Regions from separate parts of the Cronobacter sakazakii genome, predicted to be linked through region 3. Evidence: riboswitches for the same ligand, from Rfam matches in the RefSeq annotation. Region 3 holds a riboswitch; each other region holds the start of a gene.

Region 1 (2,261 bases), 1.9 Mb from region 3:
GTACCGGCGATGGTGAGCGCGTTAATGCGTTTCATAAGCACCTCCGAACGCCTGCGCATGCAGATTATCCAGCAACGCGCTGGCGAAACTGCCGGGGCCACGGGAGACGGTCAACGCCTCTTCGCCCGCCCGCTTCATCAGCCAGCAGGCCGTTGCGACATTCTCCAGGCGATCGCCCGGCAGCGCGCAGCAGGCGGCGACGACCGCCGAGAGTGCGCAGCCGGTGCCCACCACGCGGGTCAGCATCGCGGTGCCACCATCAACTGCGACCATGCGTTCGCCATCGGTGATGTAATCGACCTCACCGGTCACGGCGACAACTGCGCCGCTGCGACGCGCCAGTAAGCGGGCCGCCTCACGTGCATGGTGCGCGCTTTCGGTTGCGTCAACGCCGCGCCCGCCGCCGCTTTCGCCTGCCAGCGCGCGGATTTCCGAGGCGTTAGCGCGAATGGCGGCGGGACGACGCGCCAGAATCTCCTGCGCAAATTCCGTGCGCAGCGTGAGCGCGCCGACGGCGACCGGGTCAAGCGTCCACGGCTTGCCCGCCGCGCAGGCGCTGTCGATAGCCGCCCGCATCGCCTGCTGCTGCGGGCGTGTGAGGGTACCGAGGTTTATGAGTAAGGCATCGGCGATGGCCGCGAACTGCGCGGCTTCGTCAGTATCCACGACCATCGCGGGCGAGGCGCCGAGCGCGAGCAGGACATTGGCAGTGAAATTTTGCACCACATCGTTGGTAATGCAGTGTACCAGCGGCGCGTGACGGCGAAGTTGGGTGACAACAGGCGCGGCGTGCGAGCCGCAAAGCAGGTCAGAAGACATGATTCTCTCCTGCCAGGCGCGAAGACGGGATACCGGACAGGCATCTGACTTCCCTACGCTGGCATTATCCAGATCAGGTAATACGGGTATTTCTCAGCCTTCACAAAGAAGGGCACCCCGAGTCATTTACTGCAAAATCAAAACGTTGCGATTAACGCTACATTACTCTCTGTTGTGGATCATGCCAGCGGCAAGCCAAAGACTCAACCCTAAAAAATAGGCTGCGTCCCGGTTTGGGCCACATCAGAAAACGTTACGATCCTGAACAACAGGCCGCCATCTTCATTTGCTGGCGATTTCATTGGTTCTGATAAATTGATGCGGTGCTGAAGTGTGATTTTTGGAGAAAGAGCCATTACCATTGGTTTTAAGATTAATAAAGAAATAGGCATCAGAGTTTCATTAAAAATGACTCCTGACCTTACGGCTAAGACGCCTGTCAGTTGGTCGTCCCCTGGCTAATAACAACCCCCTGAACTTTATCATCTTTCAGATAGTACATGATGCTGTTACTTTGCGTGTATTCACCTGATTTTGCGACATCCTTGTAGTACATAACGATATCTTTCTTAGGCTTATGATTAAAATATTTTTCTGTTTCTTCTTTAGTCGTTAACACAGGCGCCTTAACGGATACTTGTAATACTCCCTTGTAAGGTGTACAAGGCGATCCATCTTTCGCTATTGCCACCGCGGTTAAATCCCCCGCTCCCATCTCATTATCAGAAATAAACCAATAATTGATGCCCCCTGATTTTAGGCAAATCCAGGAAGCCAGGTTATCTTTATTTACCTTTACACCGGCATTCTTAGCGATAGCTGCAAGCGTGTTAACCTCAAACTTGTATTCGGTGGTTCCTATAGCAATAACGGGCACCAGATCTTTATCGGTTTCATGATTATCAGAATAAACATCGGTAATATCATCGTAATACCTTGCGCCAAATCCCGTCATTTGGGTTGCTCCGCACGTACCCGTAATCAGACACAATAATATCAAACTATATCTCATATCAGTCTTCCACGACCAGGACCTTGTCACTGCTATCATTAATCGTTATACGATCTTGCAGCGTCACGATCTAACAGAACCCGCAGAGTCACTTAAAATGACTTCCGATAATGGGTGATGCTGCCAACTTACTGATTTAGTGTATGATGGTGTTTTTGAGGTGCTCCAGTGGCTTCTGTTTCTATCAGCTGTCCCTCCTGTTCAGCTACTGACGGGGTGGTGCGTAACGGCAAAAGCACCGCCGGACATCAGCGCTATCTCTGCTCTCACTGCCGTAAAACATGGCAACTGCAGTTCACTTACACCGCTTCTCAACCCGGTACGCACCAGAAAATCATTGATATGGCCATGAATGGCGTTGGATGCCGGGCAACCGCCCGCATTATGGGCGTTGGCCTCAACACGATTTTCCGCCATTTAAAAAACTCAG
Region 2 (2,261 bases), 460 kb from region 3:
GCGGGAATGGCCGGAGCTGCCGAAATTCGCGAACCAGCCCGTCGGCACCGGCCCGTACGCGGTGGTACGCAATAACAGCAACCAGCTTAAGATCCGCGCTTTTGATGACTACTTTGGCTATCGCGCGCTGATTGATGAAGTGAATTTCTGGGTACTGCCGGAGATAGGCGAAGAGCTGAGCTGCGCCGTTCAGCTTGAAGGCCCGACGCGCGACGCCGACGAAAAAGCCGTAGAAAGCCGCCTCGAAGAAGGCTGCTACTACCTGCTGTTTGATTCCCGCTCGCGCGTGGGCGCGATGCCGGAGGTACGCCGCTGGATAAGCTCGCGCTTTACGCCTGCCCGCCTGCTGCACCGCGCCGCGCCGCACTATCAGCGCCTCTGGTTTCCGGCTTACGGCCTGCTGCCGCGCTGGCACCACGCGCCGCAAATTCCTGAGGCGCAGAAACCCGCCGGGCTTGAGCGTCTGACGCTCACCTTTTATGGCGACCACAATGAAAACCGCATTATCGGCGCGTTGTTGCGCGACATTCTGGCGCAGGAGCAGGTGGAGCTGGAATTGCGGGAAGTGAGCTATGAGGAGTGGTATCAGGGCGATATCACCAGCGATCTGTGGCTTAACAGCGCCAACTTTACGCTGCCGCTCGATTTCTCGCTGTTCGCGCACCTGTGCGAAGTGCCGCTCATTCAGCGCTGCATCCCGCTCGACTGGCAGGGCGACGCGCAGCGCTGGCGCACCGGCGCGCTGAACCTGCCGCAGTGGTGCCGCACGATGCTGGAGCGTCAGGACATTCTGCCGCTGATTCATCACTGGCTGATGCTCCAGGGCCAGCGCAGTATGCGCGGCGTGCGCATGAACACGCTCGGCTGGTTTGATTTTAAATCCGCCTGGTTTGCGCCGCCGGAGCCGTAACCCTTTCGCAACATTACGCAAATCATTACAATGGGCCGTTCTCAACGGGGTGCTGCCGGCTGACCGGTGCGCTGAGATAATACCCGTCGAACCTGATCCGGATAACGCCGGCGAAGGGATTTGAGGCTACCGCTCAAAATCCTTTGCCCCCATTTGATAAAGGTGCAAAGTGTTAAAAAAACTGCTTCCTCTGCTGGCGCTCGCCGCCGCTCCGGCTTTCGCCAAACCTGTTCTGACCGTCTACACCTACGACTCTTTCTCCTCGGAGTGGGGCCCTGGCCCGAAAATTAAAACCGCCTTTGAAGCCGACTGCGGCTGCGAGCTGAAATTCGTGGCGCTGGAAGATGGCGTCTCGCTGCTTAACCGCCTGCGCATGGAAGGCAAAAACAGCAAAGCCGATGTGGTGCTGGGCCTGGATAACAACCTGCTTCAGGCCGCAACCGCAACCGGGCTGTTCGCGAAAAGCGGCGTTCCGGCAGGTGAAGTTAACGTGCCGGGCGGCTGGAATAACGACACCTTTGTACCGTTCGACTACGGCTGGTTCGCCTTCGTTTATGACAAAAACAAACTGAAAAACCCGCCGAAAAGCCTGAAAGAGCTGGTTGAGAGCGATCAGAAATGGCGCGTGATCTATGAAGATCCGCGCACCAGCACGCCGGGGCTCGGCCTGCTGCTGTGGATGCAGAAAGTCTATGGCGATAACGCGCCGGACGCCTGGCAGAAGCTCGCTGCAAAAACCGTTACCGTCACCAAAGGCTGGAGCGAAGCCTACGGCCTGTTCCTGAAAGGCGAAGGCGATTTGGTGCTGAGCTACACCACCTCGCCCGCCTACCACATTATTGAAGAGAAAAAAGAGAACTACGCCGCCGCGAATTTCAGCGAAGGCCACTACCTGCAGGTGGAAGTCGCGGCACGCACCGCCGCCAGCAAACAGCCGGCGCTGGCGGAAAAATTCCTGAAGTTTATGGTTTCGCCTGCGTTCCAGAATGCAATTCCTGCCGGCAACTGGATGTACCCGGTGACCAGCGTCGCGCTGCCGGAAGGCTTTAACGCGCTGACCCGGCCGCAGACCACCCTGCAATTCACCTCACAGGAAGTGGCCGCACAGCGCGCGCAATGGACGAGTGAATGGCAACGCGCCGTGAGCCGCTGATCCCCGGCTGGCTCTGGCCCGGCCTCACCGCCGCCCTGCTGATGGCGGCGGTGGCGCTGGCGGCGTTCGCAGCACTCTGGACACACGCGCCGCACACCGATGCACGCGCGCTGCTGCACGACAGCTATCTGTGGCACGTGGTGCGCTTCTCGTTCTGGCAGGCATTTCTCTCCGCGCTGCTTTCCGTCGTGCCCGCTA
Region 3 (2,261 bases):
CTCCTCGGTCATATTGCGGCGGATCATCTGCATCGGCACGTGGCCTGGGCCTTCGATCATGACCTGGACGTCATATTCCCACGCGATTTTCGTCAGTTCGCCGAGCGTGTGGAGTTCGGCGAATTGCGCCTCGTCGTTGGCATCCTGAATAGAGCCGGGGCGCAGACCGTCGCCGAGCGACAGCGAGACGTCATAGGCGGCGCAGATTTCGCAGATCTCGCGGAAATGCTCGTAGAGGAAGTTTTCACGATGATGCGACAGGCACCATTTCGCCATGATCGAGCCGCCACGCGAGACGATGCCCGTCAGGCGGCCTGCGGTCATCGGCACATAGCGCAGCAGCACGCCCGCGTGAATGGTGAAGTAATCGACGCCCTGTTCGGCCTGCTCAAGCAGCGTGTCGCGGAACATCTCCCAGCTCAGATCTTCGGCGATCCCGTTGGCCTTCTCCAGCGCCTGGTAGATCGGTACCGTACCGATCGGCACCGGGCTGTTGCGCAGGATCCATTCGCGGGTTTCGTGAATGTAGCGGCCGGTGGAGAGATCCATCACCGTGTCCGCGCCCCAGCGGGTCGCCCAGACCAGTTTTTCGACTTCCTCTTCGATAGACGACGTCACCGCCGAGTTGCCGATATTGGCGTTGACCTTTACCAGGAAATTACGACCGATAATCATCGGCTCCGATTCGGGGTGATTGATGTTGGCTGGAATAATGGCGCGCCCGGCGGCCACTTCGTCACGCACGAACTCCGGCGTGATGTTCTCCGGCAGGCGCGCGCCAAAGCCGTGGCCCGGATGCTGCTGGCGCAGTACCGCCGTGCGAATGCGCTCGCGGCCCATGTTTTCACGAATGGCGATAAATTCCATCTCCGGCGTCACGATACCCTGGCGCGCGTAGTGCAACTGGGTGACGCGCTTGCCCGCCTTTGCGCGCTTTGGCGTCAGCAGCCCGCGAAAGCGCAACTCATCCAGACCGTCGTCGGCGAGCCGCTCGCGGGTATACGCGGAGCTGAGGGAATCCAGGGTTTCGGTATCGTTACGCGCATCTATCCAGGCGCTGCGCAGTTTAGCCAGCCCTTCGCGAACGTCGATGCGCACCGCCGGATCGCCGTAAGGGCCGGAGGTGTCATACACCGGCACCGGTTCGTTAGGCTCATAGCGCGGGTTCTCTTTGCTGCCGCCCGCAAGCGTCGGGCTCAGGCGGATTTCGCGCATTGGCACGCGGATATCTTCACGCGAACCGGTGAGATAGATGCGGTGAGAGTTAGGAAAAGCGGTGCCTTCCAGCGTGTCGATAAAGTGTTGTGCGGCGGCGCGCTGCTCGCGGCGGCCAGGTTTGTTTGATACAGACATAGCGCATTCCAGTTAACGGTCAGGAAGTGGCTTGTCAGAACAACGGAGGAGTAATGGCGTGCGCCCGGGCACCCTTAACAGGGCATCAGGGCGAAACGACACCCTGAGCGGGGCAAAATGGAATTACTCTTGTTCCCTTCGCAGGTATTAACCTGATCAGGTTCCGCGGATCCCGAATTAACGGTCTCAGCCCGTGCTGTCGCACTGGGCACTCCGACAAGATAAACCCCGCTAAAACCGCGGGGGCATATTTAAACTACTCGTTAATACAGCCGAACTCAAGCCGGTTTGGCGAGGCCGGTTTCATCATTGGCGCTTTCGCCGAGGTTGTTGTCATAAGCCAGCAAAATGAGCTTATCTTCCAGCGCGAAGCGGGCGGCGAGCGCCTCGCCAATGCCGGAAAGCGCTTCCTGAAACTCCAGGCAGTTATCGTGGTCGATAGCGCTTTCCAGATGTGTGTCGTAGAAATCCATGATTTGCTGGGTGTTGGATTCCAGCTGAGGATAGATTTGCGTGGCGGCGACCAGCGGGCTGGTGCCTTCCATTTCGCTGATGACGCGCTCATAAATATTGAAATGTCCGGCGGAGAGGTAATCCACCAGGCAGTGACAGAAATCGTCCAGCGCCTGTTCATCAAGCGCAGTCATCGGCTCCTTGCCGGGTTTGATGCCGACCATCTTGTAATAGGTGACTAACAGATGGTTGCGGGCAGCAAGCCAACGATCAACTAACTCATTACTCCCACCAACGCGTTCCGTCAGACTTTTTAGCTGGTTTAGCATGATCGACTCCATGAGATATAAGATGTAAAAACGCAAATGACCCAAAATATGTAAGAACAATGTTAATAACGTGCCAGTGAAGCAGAGGTAGTGCAATCAATTATGGAACGTACACTAGAAAATTTA

What was found. A riboswitch is a leader RNA that binds a small molecule or an ion and turns the genes downstream of it on or off. The one in region 3 is predicted to bind thiamine pyrophosphate.
Region 1: another riboswitch for thiamine pyrophosphate. It lies ahead of thiM (hydroxyethylthiazole kinase); the one in region 3 lies ahead of thiC (phosphomethylpyrimidine synthase ThiC).
Region 2: another riboswitch for thiamine pyrophosphate. It lies ahead of thiB (thiamine ABC transporter substrate binding subunit); the one in region 3 lies ahead of thiC (phosphomethylpyrimidine synthase ThiC).

What each region holds. Positions count from the first base shown of each region.
Region 1 covers NZ_CP011047.1:2,531,433-2,533,693, reverse strand. Annotated here, with positions in the region: gene thiD (bifunctional hydroxymethylpyrimidine kinase/phosphomethylpyrimidine kinase) at 1-35, opposite strand, end outside; gene thiM (hydroxyethylthiazole kinase) at 22-819, opposite strand; TPP riboswitch at 853-949, opposite strand; gene CSK29544_RS22930 (hypothetical protein) at 1,029-1,211, opposite strand; gene CSK29544_RS12110 (hypothetical protein) at 1,259-1,774, opposite strand; one part of gene CSK29544_RS12105 (IS1-like element IS1B family transposase) at 2,000-2,249, shown strand; one part of gene CSK29544_RS12105 (IS1-like element IS1B family transposase) at 2,249-2,261, shown strand, end outside.
Region 2 covers NZ_CP011047.1:208,059-210,319, forward strand. Annotated here, with positions in the region: gene sgrR (HTH-type transcriptional regulator SgrR) at 1-910, shown strand, start outside; TPP riboswitch at 946-1,047, shown strand; gene thiB (thiamine ABC transporter substrate binding subunit) at 1,080-2,063, shown strand; gene thiP (thiamine/thiamine pyrophosphate ABC transporter permease ThiP) at 2,039-2,261, shown strand, end outside.
Region 3 covers NZ_CP011047.1:669,200-671,460, reverse strand. Annotated here, with positions in the region: gene thiC (phosphomethylpyrimidine synthase ThiC) at 1-1,353, opposite strand, end outside; TPP riboswitch at 1,470-1,579, opposite strand; gene CSK29544_RS03150 (Rsd/AlgQ family anti-sigma factor) at 1,632-2,135, opposite strand; gene nudC (NAD(+) diphosphatase) at 2,238-2,261, shown strand, end outside.